DNA from 2 places in the Methylobacterium sp. J-092 genome. Region 2 is predicted to be linked to the other one. Evidence: predicted binding sites of a transcription regulator. Region 2 holds the regulator's gene; the other holds the start of a gene.
What was found. Region 2 encodes LexA, which represses DNA repair genes until DNA is damaged. Its sites were predicted from a motif close to TGTTCNNNNTGTGTTCNG; they were not measured.
Positions count from the first base shown of each region.

Region 1: the regulator LexA is predicted to act here: its motif matches at 1,709-1,726, upstream of MKK60_RS27365 (ATP-dependent helicase).

Region 1 is NZ_JAKSXU010000216.1:21,052-25,809, forward strand. It holds gene MKK60_RS27365 (ATP-dependent helicase) at 1-1,698, opposite strand, end outside; gene MKK60_RS27370 (hypothetical protein) at 1,883-2,119, shown strand; gene MKK60_RS27375 (AsmA family protein) at 2,237-4,758, shown strand, end outside.
Region 2 is NZ_JAKSXU010000186.1:2,585-7,342, forward strand. It holds gene MKK60_RS22070 (AAA family ATPase) at 1-192, shown strand, start outside; gene mcrC (5-methylcytosine-specific restriction endonuclease system specificity protein McrC) at 195-1,289, shown strand; partial or broken gene MKK60_RS22080 (ComEC/Rec2 family competence protein) at 1,439-2,926, shown strand; gene lexA (transcriptional repressor LexA) at 2,920-3,660, opposite strand; gene MKK60_RS22090 (NAD(P)-dependent oxidoreductase) at 3,831-4,758, opposite strand, start outside.

The sequences.
Region 1 (4,758 bases), on a different contig from region 2:
CTCCATCACCAGCGAGACGTGCTCGAGGAAGGCGCCCATGTCGGGGAACTCCTCCATCGAGCGGACGAACTCCTTGAGGTTCTCCAGCCGCCCGGCCGCGTCGGCCGACTTCTCCTTCTGCCACATCTCGGTGTAGCCGGATTCCTCGAGGATGGTCTGCGCCACCTCGGAATGCGGGTTGCTCTCGACGAGCCGCGCCCACCGCGAGAAGCTCTCGGTGAGCGCGCGCAGCGTCGAGCGCACGCGGGGCTTGAGCTCGTCGGTCTCGCAGAGCTTTCGCGCGGCATGGAGCAGCGGGACCTGCTCGGCGCGGGCGTAGAGGTGGAGCTGCTGCAGCGTCGCGTCGCCCAGGCCGCGCTTGGGGGTGTTCACGATCCGCTCGAAGGCGAGGTCGTCGGACGGGTTGTTGGTCGCGCGCAGGTAGGCCAGCGCGTCGCGGATCTCGGCGCGCTCGTAGAAGCGCGGGCCGCCGATCACCCGGTAGGGCAGGCCGAGCTGGACGAAGCGGTCCTCGATCTCGCGCATCTGCGCCGAGATCCGCACCAGCACCGCGATCTCGGAGAGCGGGTGCTGCTTGGCCTGGAGCGCCTCGATCGATTCCGCCAGGAGCCGCGCCTCTTCTTCCGAATCCCACGCGCCCGACACGGTGACGGGCTCGCCGAGCTCGTCCTCCGTGCGCAGGGTCTTGCCGAGCCGGCCCTGGTTCTTGGCGATCAGGCCCGAGGCGGCGGCCAGGATGTGGCCCGTCGAGCGGTAGTTGCGCTCGAGGCGGACCACCACGGCACCGGGAAAATCGTGCTCGAAGCGCAAGATGTTGTCGACCTCGGCCCCGCGCCAGCCGTAGATCGACTGGTCGTCGTCGCCGACGCAGGCGATGTTCTTGCGCACCTGCCCGAGCAGCCTGAGCCAGAGGTACTGGGCGACGTTGGTGTCCTGGTACTCGTCGACGAGGATGTAGCGGAACCGGTCCTGGTAGTTGGCCAGCACGTCCGGATTCTCGCGCCACAGCTTGAGGCAGAGCAGCAGCAGGTCGCCGAAATCGACCGCGTTGAGCGTGACGAGCCGGGCCTGGTAGGCGGTGTAGAGGTCGCCGCCCTTGCCGAAGGCGAAGGCCTGCGCCTCGCCGGCCGGGATCTGGTCCGGGCCGAGGCCGCGGTTCTTCCAGCCGTCGATGACGTGGCCGAGCGCGCGTGCCGGCCAGCGCTTCTCGTCGATGTTCTGGTCCTTCAGCACCTGCTTCATCAGGCGCAGCTGGTCGTCGGTGCCGAGGATCGTGAAGTCGGATTTCAAGCCCACCAGCTCGGCGTGGCGGCGCAGGATCTTGGTGCCGATGGCGTGGAAGGTGCCGAGCCAGGGCATGCCCTCGCCGGCCGGCCCGATCAGCGTGCCGATGCGGTGCTTCATCTCCCGCGCGGCCTTGTTGGTGAAGGTCACCGACAGGATGTCGAATGGCCGCGCCCGGCCGGTCGTGATCAGGTGGGCGATGCGGGTCGTCAGCACCCGCGTCTTGCCGGTGCCGGCGCCGGCCAGCACGAGGACGGGGCCCTCCGTCGCCTCGACGGCGCGGCGCTGCTCGTCGTTCAGGCCGTCGAGATAGGAGGACGCGCTCGGGCGCAAGGCCCCCATGGCGCGGGCGGCGATGGAGCTGGAGCCACGCTCCGCGTCGGAAGGCGGCGTCGCATGCGAAGAGTTCGGCATGGGCAATCCCTGGACCAAAACGCGAACGGCGTCGAGACCCGGACGCCGAGGCCTCGACGCTGAGGCGCGATCGCCGAGGCCCGGACGCAATGTCGCCGCCCCGCGCAGCCGCCGGGCGGGAACTTGAAGCAGGCCGGCCGCTTGCTCACATCATCGACAGACACCCCCCACACAGGAGCGCCCGATGCGCATCGTGCCGATCGCCATTATCGCCGCCCTCGCCGCCACGCCCGCCCTCGCGCAGGTCCGGCAGGGCAACCCCGACGCCGCCAACGAGTCCTTCGCCCGCCAGGGCGAGTCCCGGGCGCTGCAGCAGAACCTCACCTCGCAGAACAACACCACGCGCATGGAGATCCAGCGCAGCCAGCAGATGCAGGCACCCCAACCCACCCCGGGCGTGATCGTCGCCCCCCGGCGCTGAGCCGAGCCCGCGGGCGTTGAACCGAGGCCGCGGGCGCCCTGGCGCCTGCGGTCCCGCGCCGTGCTATGCCCGCCGTGAACCCGCCGGGTGGCGCGGGGTGCATGCGGAACGATCACGGTGCGTGACCTCCTGACCGCGCTCGCGGGCGCCGTCATCCTGATCCTCGTCGCGGCGCTCGCGGTGCCGCCCTTCATCGACTGGCCGGCCCATCGCGCCTTCGTCGACGCGACCGTGAGCCGGTCCCTCGGCCTGCCGGTGCGCAGCGAGGGCCGCATCGACGTGCGGCTGCTGCCCTCGCCGCGCCTGCGCCTCGACCGCCTTCATCTCGGCGACGAGCCGGGACGGCCCGCCCTCGATCTGCGCTTCGTCAAGGCCGAGCTCGGCCTGAGCCCGCTGCTGGCGGGCGCGTTCCGCTTCACCGAGAGCCGGATCGGCCGCGCCGAGGTCAAGCTGCCGGTGACCGAGGGCGACGCCCTCGTGGTGCCGGCCGGCCTCGGCGAGGCCCTGCGCGGCCGCGACCTCGCGATCGAAGACCTCCACGTCCAGCAGCTGCTGCTGACCACGGTGGTGCCCGCGACCGGGCGCACCGACCAGTTCTACGCGGAAGCCGTGCAGATCCAGGCGCCGGCCCTCGTCGGCCCCTGGCGGGTCGCGGGCACCAGCGGCGGCCTGCCGTTCACCCTGGTCAGCGGCGAGCCGGCGGCGGACGGCGCCGTCGCCCTGAAGCTCTCGGGCGGCGGCGACGCCCATCCGCGCTTCGAGGCCGACGCCCGCGTCGCCTTCGTGCCGACGGATCCGCGCGGCGGCGCCCGCAGCACCGAGCCGCGCCCGCTCGTCGCCGAGGCCGAGGGCAGCGCCCGCCTCGTCGTCGGCCCGCCGGCCCAGGCCGCCGGCGCCTACCTGCCGTTCGCGCTGGGCGGCAAGTTCAAGGCCCGCGGCGCCCTCGTCCGGTTCGAGGGCGTCAACGCCGAGATCGATCCGGGCGGGCAAGCCTTGCGGCTTTCCGGCAGCGGCCAGATCGACCTGCGCCGCTGGCGCGCGGGGCTGACCCTGGAGGCGCGCCGCCTCGACCTCGACGCCTTCCTGCTCTCGCCGGGCGGGCAGGCCTTCGTGGCGCGCGGCCTGCCCAAGGTCGGCGCGAAATCGGGTGGCGGCCTGCCGGTGATGCTCGACCTCGACCTCTCGGTCGAGGCGGCCGTGCTCGGCTTCGAGGAATGGTCCAACCTCAAGGCCACGGGCACCCTCGACCGCACCGGCGGCCTGCTGCTGCGACGCTTCTCGGCCGTGGCGCCGGGTGCGGCGACCGTCACGGCCAGCGGCGAGATCGACACCGATCCGAGCCCGCGCTTCACCGGCCCGGTCGCGCTCGCGGCCGCGGCCTCCGACGGGCTCGGGCGCTACCTGCGCCGGCTCGGCCTCGACGGGCCGCCGAGGGCGCTGCTCGACGGGCGGCCGGTCGAGGTCTCGGCCGAGGTCTCGGCGGCCGGCACCGCGTTCTCCCTGCGCAACCTCCGGCTCGCGCTGGGCGAGGCGCAGGTCACCGGAAATGCCCGCTACACCCCGGCCGAGGGCCGGACCCGCGGCCGGTTCGACGCGCAGATCCGCGCCCGCGGCCTCGACGTCGCCGGCCTGCCGCCCCTCGGCAACGCGCTCGCGGGGCTGCACGGCCACGACCTCGGCCTGACCATCGAGGCGCGCGACCTGCGCTACGGCGCGACCGGCACCCGGAACGGCACGCTCTCGGCCAGCATCCAGTCGGACGGCGCCGCCCTCGTCGTCGACAGCCTCGACGTGACGGACCTGGCCGGCGCCAACGCCAAGCTGTCCGGGCGGATCGGCGCCGACGGCACGGGGCGCGTCGCCGGCCGGCTCTCGGCCCCGGTGGCGGCGCCGCTGCTCGCCCTGGTCGACCGGGTCTGGATCGCAGAGACGCGCCTGATCCCGGCCTTCCTGCGCGCCGGCGCGCTCGACCTCGCCGTCACGCTGGAGCGCGACGCGGGCGACGCCGACGCGCTGCGGCTCGCCGCCACGGGCCAGGCCGCGGGCGGCAGCCTCGACCTGTCGCTGGTCAGCCGCGCCGGCGCGGTCGAGGGGGCGAGGATCCGCCTCGCCACGCCGCGGGCCGGCACCTGGCTCGGCCGCACCGACATCGCCGGCCTGCAGCAGCCGGCCGACCTGAGCCTGGTGGCGGCCCGCGCGGCCGACGGCGGCCTGACGCTCCAGGCGACCGGCACGATCGCCGGCGCCACGCTGTCGACCGCGACGCCGCTGCGGCTTCCCACCGAGGGCGGCCCGCCCCGATCCGGCGCGCTGCGGATCGAGACCGCCGACCTCGCGCCGTTCCTGACGCTGGCGGGCGCCGCCGCCCTCGCGCCGGGGCCGTGGCCGGCCGACCTTTCCGTCGCGCTGACCCGGCAGGGAGACGACGCGCGTGCCGCGCTCGCCGGCCGGATCGCGGGGGCGGCCCTCGATGCGACCCTCGTCCGCGCGCCGGACGGGGCGCTGTCGGGCACGGCGCGCCTCGCCCGCCTGTCCCTGCCGCACCTCGCGGCCGCCCTGGCGATGCCGGCGGGCGCCGCCGGCCGGTTCGGCCCGGTGCCACCGCCGGGACCGCCGGTCTCCCTCGACCTCAGGGTCGA
Region 2 (4,758 bases):
CTCGGCCCCCAGTTCCAGGTCGGCCACAGTTTCGTGACCCCGGTCGGCGACGACGCCATGTCGGAGGAAGGATGGCGGCGATGGTACTCCGAGACCATCGACACCGAGGTCGCGCCGCTGCTCGCGGAATACTGGTTTGACGATGCGACGAAGGCGCGCGAGCGGACCGCCGCGCTCCGACTGCAGGTTTGAGGGTGGGCGTCGCCCCGACTGTTGACGGAGGCACGACGTGGCGCAGCCACGGCGGCATTCCCGTCCGTAACCTCTGGATGCTGCTGGTCTATGCCGCAGACCTTGCCGGCTTCCTGGACCGAGCGGAGGGGGACGTCGACGAGGAGACCGAGTTGCCCGAGCTTCTGGCGATCCTGCTCGCGACCGTGGTCGAGCGGCGCCTGCGACGCAGCCTCTCGCGCGGCTACCGGATGACCGGAGCAGAGCTACCGAGGGTGCGCGGCCGGATCGATTGGTTGAAGACGGAGAGCGGCTCGTTGCTCCGACGCGGGCTCGTCGCCTGCCGCTTCGAGGAACTGACGAACAACACGCCGCGCAATAGGTTGGTGCGGGCCGCCCTCGAACGCATGGCGACCGTCGTCGCGAAGCCGGACCTGTCCCGGCGCTGCGGGGGTCTCGCGCGCACTCTTGCTGTGCAGGGCGTGAGTGGCATGCGCCCAACCCGCGCGGAGACCTCCACCGACCAAGTCGCGCGGCACGAGACCGAGGACCACTTGATGGTAGCGGTCTCGACGATGGCGCTCGACCTTTTGATCCCCGCGGAGACGGCGGGCGACGTCCACCTGACGCGCCTTGATCGCGACGAGCGGTTGCTCCGCAGGATCTTCGAGAAGGCCGTCGCGGGCTTCTATCGGCACGAGCTCGGCGGCTCGCAGCGCGTGCGTGTGCAACTGGGTCTCGGCTGGGACACGGCCACGCCGACACCCGGGTTGACCGCGCTTTTGCCCGGCATGCAAGCCGACGTCGTGCTGGACCACAAGGAGCGCCGGACGGTGATCGACACCAAGTTCACGGGTATCCTTACGGCCCGTCCCTACGGGGGCGAGTCTTTCAAAAGTGCGCACCTGTACCAGATGTACGCCTACCTCCGGTCCCAGGCTGGGAGGGGCGATGCGCGGGCAGACGTCGCCGGGGGGGTGCTGCTCCACCCGTCCCTAGACCGCCACATCGACGAGGGCGTGACCATACAAGGGCATCACGTCCGATTCGCGACGGTGGATCTCGCTCGCCCAGGCGCAGACGTTCGCTCCAGGCTGCTCGAAATTGCGGGTGCATAACCATGCAGCGGTGGGGTGGGATACGCCGCATATCGAACGAGAGCCATGGCTTTCCAAGCCGGGCGTACGGCTGAGCTTCATACCGTACTGCCGTTTTAGCCCCGCTGGCGCTCGTACCCGAGTCACCCACTGATCCAGCGAGATTGCAGGCCAACCTTCCCAACAGGGTCTCGATCTCAGGGCTCCACATGGTGCTGGCCGCCGGGGTCGTGTTCTGGCTCGTCCGCGCCGGCCTCGCCCTGGTGCCGTTCCTGGCGCTGGCCTGGCCGATCAAGAAGATCGCCGCGGCGCTGGCGATGGTCGGGGTCACCGCCTACTGCGTCTTCTCCGGCTGGGACATCGCGGCCGAGCGTTCCCTCGTGATGACCCTGATCATGCTCGGGGCGATCCTGGTCGATCGCCCGGCGCTCAGCATGCGCAACCTCGCTCTCGCCGCGCTCATCGCGCTCTCGCACGAGCCGGAAGGCTTGCTCGGCCCGAGCTTCCAGATGTCGTTCGGGGCGGTGGCCGGCCTCATCGCCTGCGCCCGCCTGATCGATGGAGGGATGTTCCGCCGCGACGGGGCCGGGCGGATCGGCCGGCTGATCGCGCTGTCGCTGACGACGGTGGTCGGCACCCTCGGCACGACGCTCGTGGCGCAGGTCGCGACCGCGCCCTTCGCCACCTACCACTTCCAGACCGTCCAACCCTTCGGGCTGATCGGCAACGCGCTCACCCTACCGCTGGTCTCGCTCGCGGTGATGCCGGCGGCGGTGCTGGGCATCGTCGCCTACCCGTTCGCCCTCGACCAGCCGGTCTGGTGGCTGATGGGACTGGCGGTGCGCGGCATGCTGACCATCTCCGGCTGGATCCAGGGGCTCGGGCGCGCCAACGTCGTGGTCCCGGCCTTCGGCACCGCCGCGCTCGGGTGCCTCGCCGCGGGGCTGCTGCTCGCGACGCTCCCGGTCTCGCGCCTGCGCTGGCTCGCCCTGCCGCCGGCGCTGCTCGGGCTCGGCCTGGCGACGATGCCGGCCCGCTACGACATCTACGTCGACCGCCAGGGCAGCGGAGCGGCGGTGCGCCGCGCCGACGGCAGCCTCGTCGCCCTCGGGCGGCCGTCGAACTTCGTGCTGGAGCAGTGGCTGAAGGCCGACGGCGACGGCAGGCCGGGCGCGCAGGCGACGGGCGGTTCCGTTTGCGACCGGATCGGATGCACGCTTCGGTTGGCCGACGGGCGCGCGGTGGCGCTTCTGAAGGATCGCCGCGGCTTCGCGCAGGATTGCGCCAAGGCCTCGGTGCTGATCACGGCGCTCGCCGCACCGCCCGGCTGCGCCGCCGCCCTCGTCATCGATCGCGCCTACCTCGCCAGCCACGGCGCCGTGGCGATCCGCGTCGAGCCGAATGGCTTCATTCTGGCCGACACGCATGAGCCGGGACGGACGCTGCCGTGGCGCCCCGCGATGGTCCGTCCCCCGCCCCAGGGAACGGATGACGCGGCAGCGGGCGGATCGTCGCCCGCGGCCGAGCCCAAGCCGAAGGACGTCCCGTTCCAGGGCATGGCCGTACCGCCCCCCCGGGCGGAGGACGCCGACCCGGCACCCGACGATCCGGCCGCGGACGGCCCGAACCCGGAGATGCCGGGCGAGACCCTTCAGTAACGGCGCACGAGGCTGACCAGGCGGCCCTGGATCTGCACCCGATCCGGCCCGAGCACGCGGGTCTCGTAGGCCGGGTTCGCGGCTTCGAGCGCGATCGAGGAGCCGCGACGGCGCAGCCGCTTCAGCGTCGCCTCCTCGTCGTCGATCAGCGCCACGATGATGTCGCCGGTGTTGGCGGTGTCCTGCTTGCGGATGACCACGAGGTCGCCGTCGAGGATGCCCGCCTCGACCATCGAGTCGCCGCGGACCTCCAGGGCGTAGTGCTCGCCGCCGGCCAGGAAGTCCGGCGACATGGTGATCGCGTGGCTCTGGTTCTGGATCGCCGAGATCGGCGTGCCGGCCGCGATCCGGCCCATCACCGGGATCGACACCGCGCGCCCGCTGTCGTCGACCATCTGCGTCGTGGAAGGACGCGGCGGCACGGCCTTCGAGCGCCCGCCCTCGACCACGCTCGGGGTGAACCGGCGCGGCGCGGCGGGAGCTGCCGGCACCGGGGCGGGCGCGCTGGAGCGGCCGGCGCCGTCGGGCATGCGCAGCACCTCGATCGCCCGAGCCCGATTCGGAAGCCGGCGCAGGAAGCCGCGCTCCTCTAGGGCGGTGATCAGCCGGTGGATGCCGGATTTCGACTTGAGATCGAGGGCGTCCTTCATCTCGTCGAACGACGGCGGAACCCCGTCCTCGCGCATCCGCTCGTCGATGAATCGCAGGAGATCCAGCTGTTTACGGGTCAGCATCGGCGCGGCTCGCAGGAATGCGCGGCCACACGAAGGTGGAGCCGCAGAAACAAAACACGAACACGTTAAACGTTCGTCAAGTGTTCCGCAAGGGTTCTCATCGGCCGATCCGACCGTTGCATCGAATTTCGTCGCGCGCCGAGCCCTTTTCGATCGCTGTGCTGCGGGGCTCAGCCCTCGAGGCTGCGGCGCACGGCGCGGGCGGTGACCGCCGAGACGCGCACGTTCGATTCCCGCGTCACGCCGGCGATGTGCGGGGTCAGGATGAGGTTCGGCACGTCGATCAGCGCCGCGCCGCCCGCGGCGTCCACGGGCTCCTGGGCGAACACGTCGAGCGCCGCCCCGCCGAGGTGCCCGGACCGAAGCGCCGCGGCGACGGCGGCCTCGTCCACGACGCCCCCGCGGGCGGCGTTGATCAGGATCGCGCCCGGCCGCATCCGGGCGATCGCCGCCGGCCCGATCATGTCGCGCGTCGCCTCGGTCAGCGGCACGTGCAGCGAGAGCACGTCGCTCGTTGCGACCAGCGCGTCAAGGGTCAGGCTCGCCACCGCGCCGTGCGCCGGGCGCCACGCGGCGTCGTCGGGCGCAAGGTGCGGGTCGAAGGCGGCGACGGTCATGTCGAGGGCCGCCGCACGGCGGGCGGTCTGGCGGGCGATCGCGCCGAAGCCGACGAGGCCGAGGCGCTTGCCGGCGATCTCGCGTCCCATCAGCGCGTTGCGCGGCCACGCGCCCGCGGCGACCTGCGCGCTCGCGCCGTAGGCGCCGCGCAGCAGCAGCAACGCGGTGCCGATCACGTACTCGGCCACCGCGCCGTCGTTGGCGCCGGTCGCGGGATGGACCGCGATCCCGCGGGCGGCGCAGGCGGCCAGATCGATGTTGTCGAGCCCGACGCCGAGGCGGCCCACCACCCTGAGGTCGGATGCCGCCGCGAGCAGGCCCGCGCGCACCTGCGTGCGGTTGCGGACGATCAGCCCGGACGCGCCCGCGAGCGCCGCGCGCAGGGCGTCCGGCCGGTCGACCAGGGTCGGATCGTAGAGCGTCTCGAACCCCGCGAGCTCCGCCGCGATCGCGGCCTCGTCCATGAACTCGCTGATGACG